One region of the Caballeronia sp. PC1 genome, then DNA from elsewhere that is predicted to be linked to it. Evidence: riboswitches for the same ligand, from Rfam matches in the RefSeq annotation. Region 1 holds a riboswitch; the other holds the start of a gene.

Region 1 (10,703 bases):
AGCAGCGGAGGCAAGCCACTCTTCAAGAGCAACTGTGTCGCAACAAAGCTTGAACCCATTAGGAAGGTCGATGAAAAGATTATAACCAAAAAGCTGGCGCCTTGCCCCGAAGGCGACCTCGAAAAAGGAGACATGGTCTAATTTCGGTCAGCTCAGGATTTCCGCGAAGTCCTGCAGATCGGTCGCATCGTTCATTGGACTTGTTACAAAGCGATATAGGCCCTCGTCTCCAGCGATGGCTATTTCGGTCTCTAAAGATGCGCGCCTGTAGAAGAAGGCTCCAGCCGCTTGAAGTCTCTCGGCTTCTTTGATTTTCATGATCGCGAAGACAATGTTGGCTTCGGGCGTCCAAGCGATCCGAGCTGCACCAGATCGCATCAGTATTGCAGTTAGTTCCGCCGCAAGCCTGTTAGCCTGCCTCGCCCACTTCCGCCAATTGTCTTCTGAAAGATAGGTTTCGAGCTGGGCAGAGATGAAGCGGGACTTTGAGAACAGATGCCCGGCCTGCTTTTGTGCATAAATCATATGTTCCGCATACCGAGGATTGAATACGAGGAGCGCTTCGGCGCACCAGCAGCCATTCTTGCTCGCACCGAAGGAGAGCATGTCGACGCCCTGCCTCCATGTCATGTCGGCGGGTGTGACATCGAGAGCGACGAGAGCGTTTGCAAACCGAGCCCCATCCATGTGGACCGCGATATTCCTCTTTCGGGCTATGGACGCGATTTCAGCAATCTGATCGAGCTGATAGAGGGTGCCCCACTCGGTCGCCTGTGTAAGCGTAACTGCTGACGGCTGACCGACGTGGACAAAGCCCTCCGGCAGTCGGCCGAGCGCAGCAGCAAACTTCTCAGGGGCAATTTTGCCCAGCGCGCCTTCGACAGGGGTGATCCGCAGGCCTCCGCCGATCTTCTCGATGGCTCCACATTCTTCTTCGAACATATGCGCATTTGCATGGCTGAACACCACGCCGCCGGGGCGACCAGCTGCCGACATCGCAAGACTGTTGGCAGCGGTGCCGGTTCCCACGAGAAACATCTCGAGATCGTGCTCGAATATCTCCTGGAAGCGATGGACGAGCGATCGATCGAGTTCGGAATTGCCATATGCGGCGGCGAAGCCGTCGCAATGGTCGACGAGAGCCTGAGCCACTTCAGGAAGGGCGCCCCCCCAGTTATCGGAAGCGAAATGCATCGGTCATATCTCCCTGGCCAAGCGATCGATCGTGCGTACGAGGGCCATCGGCTCCTGCGGTACGATATCTCCTCAGTGGCTTCTTCGGATCAGATCGGCCGCCCGTTCGCCAATCATGATGCACGGTGCATTTGTATTCGCGCTAACCAGCGTCGGCATGATCGAGGCATCCGCAACGCGAAGACCGGTGACGCCCTTGACGCGCAACTCCGGATCGAGAACCGCTGTCGGCCCAATTCCCATCGCGCAAGTGCCAGTCGGGTGGTACATCAGGAAGGCGCTCTGACGGATATACTCGATCCAATCAGCGTCGGTTTCGACCTGCTTTCCGGGTAAGCGTTCACCTTTGTCATATTCACTGAATGGCTTGGAACGGAAAATCTTGCGCACGATCCGGCATCCTTCGATGAGCTGCTTGATCTCATCATCTCCGCCGAGCAGCTCATGTTGGATAATCGGCCGCTCACTTGGATCGGTGGAGCGGAGCAGCAACTGACCGCGCGTCTCGGGCCGGCAGATGTTGATGGCAACGCCAATTGCCGCACGCTTGTACAGGTGTACGCCGTCCGGCGTGAAGTCGTACGCGATCGGCGAGAACGACAGTTGGATGTTGGGCCACTCGAGATGGTCTCGCGTGCGAATGAACGCGAGAGCGGAGGCAACGCATGCCGTGGCTGGCCCTCGCCCAAACAAAGCGAAGTTCAAGCCATGCTTGACTATCCTGGCGACGCTTTGCACTTCGACATTGAGGCTATCGATGCCGACATGGGTCGACATCAACACTCCGGGATGTTCCTGCAGATTTTGCCCCACTCCCGGGGAATCGACGACAACAGGGATGCCATGCTCGCCAAGATGCTTTGCCGGGCCAATGCCCGAGAGCATCAATATTTTCGGCGACGACAACGCGCCGCCGCAAAGAATGACCTCCTTGTTTGCCAAGTAGCGAACCGTGCGCCCGTTCTGAACGCCTTCGACGCCGATCGCGCGGCCTTTCTCGATCAGTACCCGACTGACCATGAAATGCGTCTCGACCTTCAGATTGGATCGGCGCTTCGCCTTGGCCAGATAGGCGCGTGCCGTTGAATGTCGCCAACCCTTGTTCTGGGTGGCTTGGCAGGGGCCGATACCCTCTTGCTCGGCACCGTTGGTATCCGGATTGTGCGGAATCCCCGCACGTACGCCAGAAGCGATGAATGCGTCGGCCAACGTGGTCGATAGGCGGGCATTCGATACGCGCAGAGGGCCCTTGTCGCCGCGAAAGCGCGAGCCGCCGTTTTCGTTCGTCTCGGCCTTGTTAAAGAACGGAAGCACGTCGTCATAGGACCAGCCCTTGCAGCCGAGCTGAGCCCATTGATCATAATCGCCGCGATTGCCGCGAACATACATCATCCCGTTGATCGACGAGCCGCCGCCGAGGACTTTGCCGGCCGGCCACATGTCTGCTCGATCGTTTCGTGAGGCATCCGGTTCCGCTTGATAGAACCAGTTGTACTCAGGATTCATGATCGCTTTGATCGAGCCCGCCGGAATCCGAATGAAAGGCGAGCTGTCCCACCCGCCGGCTTCGAGCAACGCGACCTCAAAACGCTTCTCTTCGCTTAGCCGAGATGCGACCACCGCGCCACTCGAACCGCCCCCAACGACGATAAAGTCCGTAGTTCTAATATCTTGCACAATGCCCTCCATGTGAAGGCCGCTCTAGCGCACCTCGGAAAGTTGGACTTTGCGGTAGTCGCAAACAGATTTGGCGCTTGGGCCGATCTGCGATGTCGGCGGTGGCTAGCGATCCAGCGGCGCGAGGCAGCCAATTTGCTCCACGGCCATCCGACGGCTGTAGCTGGAGAGAGCGTCAACGCCGAACTCGATTCCGTAGCCGGACTGACCGGCAGGCTCCAGTGGAAGCGCCAGACCAGTCGCCGAGTCCTGACCAGCGACGGACTTGATCTTCAAATGACCGACGCAGAGTTCCTGCCGTAACATGTTGGCTCGAGCCAACTCGCCGGTCCAGAGCGTCATCGCCAACCCGTAGCCGCCGAGGCCGGCCAGTCTCACGGCATCGGAGATGCTATCATATGGAACGACTGCAAGGATCGGACCGAAATATTCATCTCGCAATATCGGCGATGTTGGGTCATCCGCTCTGACCACTGTCAGCGAATGATTCAGCATGTCGTGCTGCACGGGACGACCATCGCGGATGACTTGTTCGCCGCGACCGAGGGCCATGTCGACTGCCGATCGGATCCTGTCCGAATGAGCCTTGGACGCCAAGGGCCCGAATTTTGTGTTCGGCTCGAGAGGATCACCCGGCAAGAAATCTGCTGCAGCGGCTACGAGAGCGTCCGAGAATTGGTCAATACGATCGCTTGGGACGAGGATTTTTGAGCGGGCGACGCAAAGCTGACCGCTATTTGCATATGCTTCCGCTACAGCGTCGATGGCTATGCCCTGATAGTCGGTCATGTCGTCAAGAACCACGATCGCGTTCTTTCCTCCGGCCTCGATGATAGCAGGCACGAGCCGCTCGGCCGCGAGCTTGGCGACAGAGCGGCCCGTCTGGGTCGAGCCCGTGAAGGCAAGCATTGCAACCCCGGGATGGCTGCAGAGCGCTGCGCCCGTCGCCGCTCCGCCAGGGAGGACAGACAGCAGACCGACGGGGATGCCCGCCTCTTCGGCGAGGGTGCCAATCAGTATCGCGGAGCGGGGCGAAATCTCGGACGGTTTCAGCACCATGCCATTGCCGGCCGCGAGTGCTGGCCCAACTTTCATGGCGGCGTTTATACTTGGGTAATTCCACGAGACCATCGCGCCAACGACACCGTAGGGCACTCTCAGCGACAGAGAGATCGCCTCGCGCGACGACGCAATGACTTCTCCGCAAGCCTTGTCGATTGCCTGAGCGTACCAGCGCACAATGTGAGCGGCAACGCAGGCTTCCATCGTCGCAACGGCTATCGGTTTGCCCATGTCGACACAGTCGAGCATGCCGATGCGCTCGGCGGCGGCCTCTATTGCGTCGCCCCACCGCAGCATCGCCATTCGCCGTTCACTCGGCGCGAGCCGGTGCCACAAACCAGCAGCTCGACCCGCTGAACCGACGGCCCGCTCGACATCAGCGTGTCCGCCGGCGCGAAACTGAAGGGCTCTGTCCGGAGCGGTCGGGCTCGTCCAGTCGATGACTTCGCCGCTCATCGGGGTCAGGCTCCCGATAATTCCATCAAAGCTCGTCATGTCGATCTCGGTCACGGCAAATCCTTTGACAGCGAAGCAGCGTTTCGCTGCGGGCCGACGCTCCTTAACAAGGACACGATTCCTGAGTGGTCAAAGCCGCCGGCCAGTGAGGCCGGCGGCGGATGTTCACCAGCTGTAGTTCAGCTTCACGCCAAACTTGCGAGGTGGAAGCACCGAGGCGCGGGTGAACGGTTGGAACGGCGGTGCGAACCGGCGTGTAATGTTGAAGTTGTCCGTCACATTGTCGACGTAAACGGTCAGCTCCCATCGGTCTCTCTTCAGACTGGCGCGGAGGTCGAGCTGGTCATAGGATTGAACCTGCAGGATCGGATCAAACGGAGGAGCCCCGTTACCGGAATAATACGGCCCCACATAACGATAGTCGGCTGCGAGATTGAGTTCAGTGTCACCGATCGAGACAGTGTAATCTGCGCCGCCTGAAGCAGTCCACTTGGGGACATAAGGCAACGCATCGCCGGTCAGATGGGATCCTACCGGGCTCGTAATAGAGGTGAAGCGCGCGTCGGTATATGCAGCGTTCCCGCGAATCTTGAATCCGCGGAACGGCATGGCGGTTGCTTCGAACTCGAACCCGCGGTTACGGGAGGCACCGACATTGGCAGTGACACCGACAGGGAGACCGGTGACCGGGCTGATGGCAACAGAAGCCAGCTGCATGTCGTCCACCTGAACGATGAAACCAGCAACGCTGGCGATCAGGTGTCGGTCAAAGAGCGACGCTTTCAGCCCCACCTCATAATTGGTCGACTTTTCGTTGTCGAAAGCGATCCCAACGGCTGCACTGCTACCCGGATATTTGTCAAAGCCGCCTGAGCGATAACCTCGCGACACAGTCGCGTAAGTCATGACATCAGGCGTCCAGTGAACGGAGAATGAAGCGGACGGCGAGAAATTGCTGAAGCTTTTGACGTGACTCCGCTGAACGCGTCGTTCGCGCCCACAGCCGGCACGATCACGACGCCCTGCTGGAATGCCCGCGTCCGCTCCCAGCCATATCGCCCGCCGACAGTCAGCTCGAAGCGATCGTTGAACTTGTAGCCGACTTGACCGAAAGCGGCCCAGCCGCGACGCCGCAACCTCGTCGCTTCCCGCACGTCGTTGGCGGGATTGAAAATCGGCGGAAAGGCGCAGATCGTACAGCCAGACAAGGCGAAATTGCGGTTCTGTTCGTGGATATCCTGAAAGGCGTACAATCCGCCAAGCCATGTGAAAGACCCGCCGCTCCTCGACTCGAAACGAAGTTCTTCGGAGAGTGCTGACTGGGTCGTGCGCTGGTCCTGAAAGTTGTCGGGGTCCGAATATCCATCAAAGTCGTACCAGAATTCGGTCTTTACGTGCTGATATCCGGTGATCGACTTGATCGTAAACGCCGGAAGATCGTACGACATGGTTAGAGAGCCGCCAAAGCTCGTGTCGGGCGAGACAACCTTGCGATCATCGAGTGTGGCATAACGCTTCGCGCCGTCGTCCACGACGCCGTAACCGAGATAACCGTTTCTGTTGCGAGAACCATCCAGTCGGAGAATGATCTCGAAGTCTTCGGTGGGCAATGCGCGAAGCACGAAGCGCCCGGCCAGGCTGCGAAGCGTATCCTGATCCTTGTCGATGGTCAGGTTGTGGATGTAGCCATCGGTGCTGTAATATTGACCAGAAAGGCTAGCGAAGAGCTTGTCCTCCACCAATGGGCCGCTGAAACTCGCGCCGAGGCGAACGCTATTGAAGTCCGCATATTCTGCGCGCAGCTTCCCACGAAAGGTGCCGTCGGGCTTCGCGGTCACAATGTTCAGTGCACCGCCTTCGGTGTTTCTGCCAAAAAGGGTACCTTGCGGCCCACGCAAAACCTCGATGCGCTCCAAGTCGAGGAAGCCAGTGTCGAATGCCAGGCTCGGTTGATAGACGCCATCGACGAAGGTTCCGACAGCGGGATCGTTGGATGCCGCCGCTCCGACGCCGCGAAGTACGAGATAGGTCTGGTTGGGAAGCGGCCCGAACGCCTGGTTCTGGCTGGTGAAGAGGCTCGGAACCGTCCCGATCAGGTTTGTCACATTGTCGATGCCCTTCTGTTCGAGGGCAGCTCCGCCGATCGCCGAGACCGCCACCGGGATATCCTGGAGGCGTTCTTCGCGCTTGCGGGCGGTAACGACAATGTCGAGCGATCCGCCCGATGAGGACGCGGAAGAATCTTGAGGCGCCTCGGGTGTCGCCTGCCCGAAGGCTGGCGTCGCCGATCCGGCCAGAACAGTAGCGGCAAGCAGGGCCGCTACCGACCCGTTCGTTCTATTCGACCGAGACATAAACCCCCCTTATTATTTGCTGGAAGGAGCCGTACGCATGCCGCGCCAGCTGCCTGTCCAACTTCATAAGGCGAACGTCCTCCTCGCTGCTTTTGCCAATCTCTCTTCAATCATTGCACTTATGTGAAATACCTTTGCCGCGTTGCGCGGGCAATGATCAGTCCTTCGCGAACAGATTTGCCTCTTCGATGCCCGCAAGTGCACAAGCTTCGTCATTGTCCGAGGTGTCGCCGGTAACGCCGACGGCACCCAGTGTCTGGCCGTCGCTGTCAACCACGATCACTCCTCCGGCGGCCGGCACCATACCGAGAGGCGCTATGCCTACGAGCGAGTTGAAAAATGTCGGTCGTTCGGCCGCGATCGCCGCGATCGAGCGGGAAGAGACGCCGAGATTCAAGGCGCCGGCCGCCTTCGCGATAGCAATTGCTGGTCGAAGATGCGACGCGCCGTCCGCTCGGTGCAGGACTATTGTATGACCTCCCGGATCGAGCACGGCTACGCATAGCGGCTTCAGTCCTTTTTCGGCACCGGCCTTGAGAGTGCGAAGTGCAATATTCTGGGCTTGCTTCAAGCTTAGGATCATTCTCGAAATCCTTCTGATGAATAATGTGGATCGAAGCTACGCGGCGAAGTCGCTGTCCAGGCGCATGGCGATCATCTCGGCAGTTGCAGCGGAAAGCGTCCAGCCAAGATGGCCGTGGCCGGTGTTGTAGTAGACGCCACGCACTCTCCCCGGCCTGACAACAGGCAGCATATCGGGCGTCATGGGGCGCAGGCCTGCCCATGGGGTGACGCTGTCAGTATCCATTTTGGGGAACAGGCGTTCCGACCAGCGCAGCAACGGGCGGATCCGGTCAGCGCGAATATCTAGGTTGAACCCATTGAACTCTGCGGTGCCGGCCACCCGGAATCGATCTGGACCGAGGCGGCTTGTGACGATCTTCGCAGCGTCGTCGAGCAGGCTGACACTCGGTGCAGCTGTTCGGCTCTGCTCGTCTCTCAAGTTTACAGTGATGGAATAGCCCTTCACCGGATAAATGTTTACTTTCTCGCCGAGCTTTCTGGCGATTTCTCGGCTTTCAACCCCTGCGCAGACAACGATGGCATCAGCTGTCTGAGAGGCGATCGGCCGACCACTCTCGTCATCGGTCAAGCTGATGGTACAAATCCGGTTCTGTATCTCCACTCGCCGGACAGCAGCTCCAAACTTGAAAATCACGCCTCGGCGTGCACACGCATCTGCGAGCCCGCGTGTGAACTTGTGGATGTCGCCCGTGGCGTCCCCCGGGGTGAAGAATCCGGCGTGAAGAGCGCCTTGCAGGCTCGGCTCGATCGCGCGCATTTCTCCAGCTGACACTGCGTGCCTTTCGAGCCCGCCCTTGAGGAGGAGGGCGTTGCCCACTTCGGCAGCACGAAACTCCTGTTCATTGTGGTAGAGATGAAGGATTCCGCATCGCTTCAGATCGAAATCGATGCCCTCTGCTTCCGCAATGGTGAACATATGCCTTCGCGCGTCGAGTGCGAGACGAACGGTCGCGATCGTGTTTCTTTCGTGCCGAAAGATATTGCCGCAAAACTCGGCGAGCCACCCGTATTTGTGAAGGCCGGGCTTGAGGTTCAGCAACAACGGCGCGTCATTTTTCAAGAGCCATCTCATACCCTTTGCGATGGTGGCCCAGCTGTTCCAGACTTCGGCATTGCTTGCGGAGAGCTGGCCACCGTTGGCAAATGAGGTGACCATCGCCGGATAGCGGCGACGATCGTAGACGGTGACTTCATGACCGCGGACAGCCAAGCTGTAGGCGGTTGTTACGCCGGTAATGCCGGCGCCGATGATGCTAATACGTGCCACTGGGAGCCGCTCCCCAAAAGGTGGTGGATGCGCCCCATCTGTCCGCTGTGCCTGAGATCGCTATCCCGTCGGCGGGCACCCAGGCGGGCGCCACTCTCCAGATATCTTGATGCCCTGCGGTCCTTTTGCCTGAGAGTTTCCGGGGCGGTTGCTCCTTCGGCGCCGGCGAACGGTCTCTCCCGCAATGGCAAGTCTGGCCTGCCTGGAAATGTGCGCTCAAGTCAATTCGGACGACCGAGAATGACGAAACCGCAAACGTCCTTCACATATCGTCAAAAGCAGCAGCTCCATGCCGATGCGAAGGATAAGGTTCGAAGGAAAATTCCGAACAGTTCCGAGGCTTATAATGCTTTCAAAAATTCGAGGCAGCGCGTCCGAAGCGCTTGAGGGTTTGCTGTTCGACGGAATGTCGATCATGTCGGGTGGCTTTGGCCTTTGCGGAAACCCGGAGAACCTTATCGCGGAGCTTTATCGAAGCGGTACCCGAGGGCTTACAGTGATTTCGAACAACGCGGGCGCAGAAGGCTTTGGTCTGTGGCAGCTGCTGCAAAGCAGGCAGATCAGTCGCATGATCGCATCGTATATTGGCGACAATCGTCTTTTTGAGCGGCAGTTCCTGGATGGTGACATCGAACTTGAGCTGAATCCGCAAGGTACGTTAGCCGAGCGCATTCGCGCCGGCGGCGCCGGCATTGCGGCATTCTATACCCGGACCGGGGTAGGAACCGTCGTCGCGCAAGACAAGCCTGTCGAAACTTTCGACGGCGATGAATATATTCGAGAGCGCTGGCTGAAAGCTGATCTTTCGATAGTCAAGGCTTGGCGGTCTGATCCCGAAGGCAATCTGGTTTTTCGAAAGACAGCGCGGAATTTCAACCCGATCATGGCGACAGCCGGACGGGTGACGGTCGCCGAGGTCGAGGAGATCGTGCCAGCTGGCGCCATCGACCCGGATGAAGTGCATACGCCCGGCATTTACGTCGATCGGATTGTTCGAGCGACGGGCCTCGAGAAGAAGATCGAAAAGCTGACGATTCGCGCTCTCGGAGCCTGCATGATGGCTTGGTCGCGCGATCAGATGGCAGCGCGCGCTGCTCGAGAACTCAAGGACGGATTTTACGTAAATCTCGGAATCGGCATCCCTACGCTGGTTGCCAACCATGTCCCCGAAAACGTGACCGTCACGCTGCAAAGCGAAAATGGCATGCTCGGAGTGGGCCCTTACCCGTTCGCTGATGAAGCTGATGCAGACTTGATCAATGCCGGCAAGGAGACAGTCACCACGCTGCCGACTTCGAGTTTTTTCTCGTCTGCCGACAGCTTCGCCATGATCAGGGGCGGGCACATCGACATGGCCATCCTGGGAGGCATGCAAGTCGCGTCGAATGGCGACCTCGCCAACTGGACCATTCCGGGCAAGATGGTGAAGGGGATCGGAGGAGCGATGGATCTGGTTGCAGGCGTCAAGCGGGTGGTGGTCGTCATGGATCATACGTCCAAGGATGGCGCGCCCAAGATCGTCCAGAAATGTACTCTGCCCCTGACCGGCAGGTCGGTGGTTGATCTGATCATTACGGACCTCGGGGTGATGGAGTTAGACCCGCAAGCCGGAGTGCTTGCGCTGCTCGACATGGCACCATCCGTCTGCGTCGAGGAAATCGCTTCCAAGACGAATGCCCCTCTCTTTCTGGGCAAGCTCCGGGAGAATTGCCTGTGACAACGGACATCGCATATGCGCCTGACGACGCGGGCTTGCCACCACTCCTCTACCCAGAGTATCGCTCGACCGGATTGCGTAGTCCGCGTCACCCCTTGGTCAACGCTCCGCAGACTTTGACTGAGGTGAGCGGCCCCAGCGGTTGCTGGAGCGCTCTTATGGGTCAAGCCGAGGTAGACCTAACGTCGCAACATGGATCTGCTCCCCATGGCCAGCGCATCCGCATCTCTGGCAGGGTGCTGGATGACAGTGGTCGTCCGGTACCAAACACCATCGTCGAAATCTGGCAGGCGAACGCGGCCGGGCGGTATATCCATCGCAACGATAATTGGGACGCGCCGCTCGATCCGAACTTCACCGGAGCTGGTCGGGTGATTACCGATGATCAGGG
Region 2 (6,961 bases), on a different contig from region 1:
GGGTCTCGTCGATCGGATTGAAGCTCGGCTGATACGTCGTGGTCCACGCCAGCAGAAAGCGGTCGACGAGACGCAGATAGCGCTCGTCGCCGGTTGCGCGCCACGCGAGCGCCGCATCGCGCATCAGGCCGAGGTCCTTTTCGGCTTCGATGCTCTCGTCGTAAATACCTTCGTGCGGCAGCGTGCCTTCGGTGTGCAGCTTCGCGCGCGGTTTCGGCTGATCGTTGACGTGCGATTGCACCGTCTTCACGAGCGCCTTCACGCCGGGATCGGCATTGGTGCGCTCGCTCGTCTGCATCGCGGGCGCGGCGCAGAAATTCATCGCGGCATGCGCCGTCAACGAACATGCGCACAGTATCGCCAGCGCCGTGAATCGGCCTATTTGTTTCATCTCTCGCACCTTCCGCGCCATGCGAACTCCTTGATTGGCTTTGGTCCGGGGTGAGATGTTAGCCGGTTCGACGCGCGCCGCGATACCGTCCGACAATGCTTTACGTTGTCAGCTTACTCCGCGTAGTCAGAGATCGGCACGCACGAGCACATCAGATTGCGATCGCCATAGGCGTTGTCCGCGCGCCCGACCGGCGACCAGTACTTGCGCGCAATCAGCGACTTCAGCGGATACGCCGCCGCTTCGCGCGTGTACTTGTGCGACCATGCGTCCGACGTGACCTCCGCCGCCGTATGCGGCGCGTTCCGGAGCACGTTGTCTTCGCGATCGGCGCGACCTTCTTCCACCGCGCGGATTTCCTCGCGAATCGCGATCATCGCGTCGATGAAACGGTCGAGCTCTTCCTTCGATTCCGATTCGGTCGGCTCGACCATCAGCGTGCCGGGCACGGGGAAGCTCATCGTCGGCGCATGGAAGCCGTAGTCGATCAGGCGCTTGGCGACGTCTTCCACCGAAATGCCGCTCGATTCCTTGATGGGCCGCACGTCGAGAATGCACTCGTGCGCGACGAGACCGCCCGCGCCGCTGTACAGCACCGGATAGTGCGGCGCGAGGCGCTTCGCGACATAGTTCGCCGCGAGAATCGCGCTTTCGGTCGCGGCGGTGAGGCCTTGCGCACCCATCATCGCGATGTACATCCACGAGATCGGCAGGATCGCGGCCGAGCCATACGGCGCCGACGACACCGCGCCGATGCCCGCTTCATCGCGCTTGTAACCGGTGGACGCCTGATTCGGCAGGAACTTCGCCAGATGCGCGCCGACCGCGACCGGACCGACGCCCGGTCCGCCGCCGCCGTGCGGAATGCAGAACGTCTTGTGCAGGTTCAGGTGCGAGACGTCGCCGCCGAACTGGCCGGGCGCGCAGAGGCCGACCATCGCGTTCATGTTCGCGCCATCGACATACACCTGGCCGCCGTGCGCATGCACGATCTCGCAGATTTCGCGGACGTTGCGCTCAAAGACGCCGTGCGTCGACGGATACGTGATCATGATCGCGGCGAGATTCGCCGAATGCTTCTCGGCCTTCGCTTTCAGGTCGTCGATATCGACGTTGCCGTTCGCATCGCACGCGACGACCACGACCTGCATGCCCGCCATCTGCGCCGACGCCGGATTGGTGCCGTGCGCGGACGCCGGAATCAGGCACACGTTGCGATGCCCTTCGCCGCGCGACTCGTGATACGCGTGAATGATGAGCAGGCCCGCGTATTCGCCTTGCGAACCCGCGTTCGGCTGCAGCGACACCGCCGCGTAACCCGTGCATGCGACGAGCATCTGTTCGAGCTGATCGATCATCGTGCGATAGCCGAGCGTCTGCTCGGCGGGCGCGAACGGATGAATCGCGGCGAACTCGGGCCACGTCACCGGCAGCATTTCCGAGGTTGCGTTGAGCTTCATCGTGCACGAACCGAGCGGGATCATCGTGCGGTCGAGCGCGAGATCCTTGTCCGAGAGACTGCGCAAATAGCGCAGCATTTCGTGCTCGGAATGATGGCGATTGAAGACCGGATGCGTGAGATATTCGCTTTCGCGCTTCAATGCGCCGGGAATCGGATCGCTCACGGAAGCATCCAGCGCGTCGATGTCGAACGTTTCGGTCTTGCCCGCGACTTCCGCGAAGAGCGCGAAGAGCTTGAGCAGGTCGTCGCGCGTGGTGGTTTCGTCGAGTGACACGCCCACTTGCGTGGCGCTCACACGGCGCAGGTTGATGCGCGCCGCATAGGCCGCCTGATGCAGCGCGGTCGTGTTTGCGCCGCTTTGCACGGTGACCGTGTCGAAGAACGTTTCGTTCGCGATCGTGTAGCCCAGTTTGCGAAGACCCGCCGCGAAAATCGACGCGACGCGGTTCACGCGCAGCGCGATCGTCTTGATGCCGCGCGGTCCGTGATACACCGCGTACATGCTCGCCATGATCGCGAGCAGCGCCTGCGCCGTGCAGACATTCGACGTCGCTTTTTCGCGGCGAATGTGCTGTTCGCGCGTTTGCAGCGCGAGACGCAGCGCGGGATTGCCTTGCGCATCGACCGTCACGCCGACGAGACGGCCCGGCATTTGGCGCTTGAATTCGTCGCGCACGGCCATGTACGCCGCGTGCGGGCCGCCGAAGCCGACCGGCACGCCGAACCGCTGCGTATTGCCGATGGCCACATCCGCGCCCCATTCGCCCGGCGGCGTGATGAGCGCGAGCGCGAGCAGATCCGCCGCCGCGACCACATGACCGCCCGCCGCGTGAATCTTTTCCGCCAGTTCGCGATAGTCGCGCACGTCGCCGTTCGCGCCGGGATATTGCAGCAGCACGCCGAACGCGTTCGCGCTCGCGGCATCCGCGGCCGGTCCGACCTTCACTTCGATGCCCGCCGGCTTCGCACGCGTCTGCACCACTTCGATGGTCTGCGGCAAAACATCGTCCGCCACATAGAAGACGTTCGATTTCGGCTTGCCGACGCGCTGCAGCAGCGTCATCGCCTCGGCGGCGGCGGTGGCTTCGTCGAGCAGCGATGCGTTCGCCATCGCGAGACCCGTCAGGTCCATCACCATCTGCTGGAAGTTCAGGAGCGCTTCGAGACGCCCTTGCGAAATCTCCGGCTGATACGGCGTATAAGCCGTGTACCACGCCGGATTTTCGAGCACGTTGCGCAGGATCACCGCCGGCGTGTGCGTGCCGTAATAACCCTGGCCGATGTAAGTCCGGAACACCAGATTCTCGTCCGCCAGCTTGCGCAGGTAGGCGAGCGCTTCGGCCTCGCTCTTGGGCTGCGTGAACGCGCCGAGCGGCAGCGTTTCCTTGCGGCGGATCGATTCAGGAATCACCGCGTCGATGAAGGCCGCGCGCGACGCGAAGCCAAGCGCATCGAGCATCGCGCGCTGGTCTTTTTCATCGGGGCCGATGTGCCGCTCGGCGAATGCGTCGTGGCATTCGAGCGCGGCGAGTGACAAGGGGGTGCGGTTCATCAGGCGATCCGGGTGTTCGAGCTTCATGTGAATTCCTGCTGACGACGAAGGCGCGGCGGCCTTCGTCCGTGAGATAGATTATTCGCCGATCGACTTGCCGTAGCCTTCGGCGTCGAGCAGCTTGTCGAGACCGGCGTCGCCCGACGGCTTGATCTTGAAGAGCCAGCTTTCGTACGGCGCGCCGTTGACCTGATCCGGCGCGGACGTGAGCGCATCGTTCGACGCGACCACTTCGCCCGAGACCGGTGCGTAGATATCGGAGGCGGCCTTCACCGATTCGATGACGGCGATCGCATCGCCCGCCGCGACGGTCTTGCCCGCGGCCGGCAGTTCGACGAACACGATGTCACCGAGCGCTTCCTGCGCGTGATCGGTGATGCCGACGGTCAGCGTGCCGTCGGCTTCGGTGCGGACCCATTCGTGCGATTCGGTGTATTTCAGATCGGCCGGGATGCTCATTGAATGCTCCTTGCGTGGTTCTTTCGTGAGTTTCTTGATAGGAGGGAACGGGCGCGACGGCGTTACGAAAGTTCGACCAGAACCTTGCCGTTGCGCACGAACGGAAGTTTTACCACGCGCGCGGGAAGCTGTTTGTCGCGGATGACGACCTGCACCGTGTCGCCCGCGGCAACACCCGTCGGCACGCGCGCGAACGCGATCGATTCCTGCATCGACGGCGAAAACGTGCCGCTCGTGATCTCGCCCTCGCCTTGTTGCGTCACGACTTTCTGATGCGCGCGCAGCACGCCGCCCGCCTTGCCGTTTTCCTTGATGAGCACGAGCCCGACGAAGCCCGCCTTCGAGCCGTTCGCCTCCAGCGCGCTGCGGCCGACGAAATCGCGTTCCGTTTTCAGATCGACGGTCCACGCGAGGCCGGCGTCGAGCGGCGATACGTCGTCGTCCATGTCCTGCCCGTAGAGATTCATGCCCGCTTCGAGACGCAGCGTGTCGCGCGCGCCGAGGCCGGCGGGCTTCACGCCTGCATCGGCGAGCGCGTTCCACAGGGCTTCGACATGCGTCGCCGGGACGACGATCTCGAAACCGTCTTCGCCGGTGTAACCGGTGCGCGCGAGCATCAGTTCGCCGAATGTCGCGGACTGAACCGTGACGGCGTTGAACGGCTTGATGTCCTGCGTTTGCGCGCGCGCGTCGGGCAGCACTTGCCAGGTTTTTTCGCGCGCGTTCGGGCCCTGCACGGCGATGATCGCGAGATCGCGGCGCGGCGTGATGGAAAGATTGAACTCGCCCTCGGCATTCAACTGACCGAACCAGGCGATGTCCTTCTCCGCCGTGCCCGCATTCACGACGACGCGGAAACTCGTTTCGGAGAAGTAGTAGACGATCAGATCGTCGATGACGCCGCCGTTGCCGTTGAGCAGGCACGAATAGAGGGCGCGGCCGGGCGTCGTGAGCTTATCGACGTTATTGGCGATTGCGTACCTGAAGAATTCGCGGACGGCCTCGCCTTCGAAATCGACGACGCGCATGTGAGACACGTCGAACATGCCGGCGTCGGTGCGCACCGCGCGATGCTCGTCGATCTGCGAACCGTAGTTGACGGGCATGTCCCAGCCGCCGAAATCGACCATGCGCGCGTTGAGCGCGAGGTGGGCGGCGTGCAGGGGCGTCTGTTGAAGTGAAGTCATCGGGGCCTCGGTTCGCGAAACAAAAAAGGCCACGCAGCGCAGTATTCGCTTATCGGATGCGCCTTCGTGCTGCCGGAAGCAGCGCGCAAGGCTCATGCCGCGAGCGGTTGCGATGCGTGACCCCTCTGTCCTCGGTACCTGAGAGATTGCGCGAACCGTGCACGGTCGTGCTGCGATTCATCGCGCGCCCCTTCGGTGGGCAACTGGCTTCGATGAAGCCGCTGCCGCTCTCCAGAGTGCGAGAAAACTTCGTTCCTCGACGCCGTCGGTCCTTTTGCCTGAGAGTTTGCGGGTATGCCCCTTCGGCGGCGCGGCCTTTTTCGTTGCGACGACAGGCCACGCGCTCTCCCGACGCGTGCGGCAGAATTTACGCGACCGATTTCGGGTTGTCAAACGGATTCGGGGGCATCCGATGGACGGCGCGCACCCGCCGGCAGGGATTCAGCCGAGCCGCTCGAACACCACCCGTCTCCCCTCCCGATCACTCTCAATCGCCAGCTCAATAATCGTCATCGTATCCACCGCGTCCTGCGGCGACACCGGGAACGGCTTGCCCTCCTGAATCGACGCCGCCAGCGCGCGATAAAACTCCACATACGCGCCGTCTTTCGTCGCGAATTCGTGGCGCAGATCGAGATCGCCATCGACTTCGCGCAGCAAGCCCGGCGGATTCTTCGCGAATTCAGGATTGCCCGGCCGCATGCCCGCGCGCAACTGGTCTTCCTGCGTATCCAGCCCGTTTTTCACGTAACTGCCGCGCGTGCCGTGGATCGCGAAACGCGGCGGCTCCAGCGCCGCGAGCGCGCTCGCGTGCAGGATCACTTCCTTGTCGCCGTAGCCGAGCACGAGATGCACGTAATCCGGCGCGTGCGCGTGATCGCGATGCGCCTTCACAAACGCCGTGACCGTCTGCGGCGCGCCGAACAGCGTCAGCGCCTGATCGATCAGATGCGGCCCCAGATCGAACAGCAAGCCACCGCCGCGCTCCGCCTCCTCGCGCCAGCGCTGCGGCACCTTCGGGCGAAACCGGTCGAAATGCGATTCGTAATGGGTGACGCGCCCGAGCCGCCCGCTCTCGATCAGCGCGCGCACCGTCATGAAATCGCCGTCCCAGCGGCGATTGTGGAACGGCGCGAACAGCAAGCCCCGTTGCTGCGCGAGATCGGCGAGCGTGCGGGCGTCGCGCGCGGACAGCGTCACGGGTTTATCGACGACGACATGCTTGCCCGCCGACAACGCACGATGCGCGAGATCGAAGTGCGTGTCGTTCGGCGTCGCGATGACCACGGCCTCGATTTCGTCGATGCCGACGAGCGCGTCGAAATCCGCCACGATGCGTGCGTTCGGATAGTCCGCCTGCGCGCGCTCGGCCTGGCTCGTCGCGATGGCCGCGACTTCGGCCCGGCCGCAGTGCTCGATGACGGGCGCGTGAAACGTCGCGCCGGCGAGGCCATAGCCCATTACGCCAACTTTAAGTGGTGTGCTCATGCGGGCAGCGTCCTGTCGTGAATTCGATCGGATATTGTGGCACGAACGAGGGCCGGAACCGCGCCGGTTCTATCGTGTTAACATCGCGCTCTCCTCCATGCGCCGGCCTCGCCGCGCGCGCCAAATTTCCAAGCTCAACACGATGTCCGCAGGTCTGAACGCCGCGCAAAGCGAAGCCGTGCGCTATCTCGATGGTCCCTGTCTCGTGCTCGCCGGCGCGGGCAGCGGCAAGACGCGCGTGATCACGCAGAAGATCGCGCATCTGATCGAAGGGCGCGGCTTCGAGCCGAAGCACATCGCCGCGCTCACCTTCACGAACAAGGCCGCGCTCGAAATGCGCGAGCGCACCGGCAAGCTCCTCGAAGGCAAGACGCTCACGACGCCCGGCAAGGAAGGCCGCAAGATTCCGGTCAATCAGTTGA

Evidence for each region. A riboswitch is a leader RNA that binds a small molecule or an ion and turns the genes downstream of it on or off. The one in region 1 is predicted to bind glycine.
Region 2: linked by a shared signal. The riboswitch ahead of gcvT (glycine cleavage system aminomethyltransferase GcvT) and the one ahead of LY284_RS21950 (D-amino acid dehydrogenase) in region 1 are both predicted to bind glycine.

Annotation. Positions count from the first base shown of each region.
Region 1 covers NZ_JAJUBH010000002.1:1,288,225-1,298,927, reverse strand. Annotated here, with positions in the region: gene LY284_RS21980 (DMT family transporter) at 1-134, opposite strand, end outside; gene LY284_RS21975 (low specificity L-threonine aldolase) at 148-1,194, opposite strand; gene LY284_RS21970 (GMC family oxidoreductase) at 1,267-2,883, opposite strand; gene LY284_RS21965 (aldehyde dehydrogenase) at 2,977-4,443, opposite strand; gene LY284_RS38740 (TonB-dependent receptor) at 4,555-5,421, opposite strand; partial or broken gene LY284_RS38735 (TonB-dependent receptor) at 5,400-6,743, opposite strand; gene LY284_RS21955 (heme-binding protein) at 6,901-7,314, opposite strand; gene LY284_RS21950 (D-amino acid dehydrogenase) at 7,363-8,595, opposite strand; glycine riboswitch at 8,703-8,787, opposite strand; partial or broken gene LY284_RS21945 (CoA transferase subunit A) at 8,942-9,637, shown strand; gene LY284_RS21940 (3-oxoacid CoA-transferase subunit B) at 9,653-10,312, shown strand; gene pcaH (protocatechuate 3,4-dioxygenase subunit beta) at 10,309-10,703, shown strand, end outside.
Region 2 covers NZ_JAJUBH010000001.1:2,841,272-2,848,232, reverse strand. Annotated here, with positions in the region: gene LY284_RS13590 (alginate lyase family protein) at 1-391, opposite strand, end outside; gene gcvP (aminomethyl-transferring glycine dehydrogenase) at 505-3,432, opposite strand; gene gcvH (glycine cleavage system protein GcvH) at 3,484-3,864, opposite strand; gene gcvT (glycine cleavage system aminomethyltransferase GcvT) at 3,927-5,051, opposite strand; glycine riboswitch at 5,167-5,296, opposite strand; glycine riboswitch at 5,308-5,412, opposite strand; gene LY284_RS13570 (oxidoreductase) at 5,493-6,539, opposite strand; gene LY284_RS13565 (UvrD-helicase domain-containing protein) at 6,682-6,961, shown strand, end outside.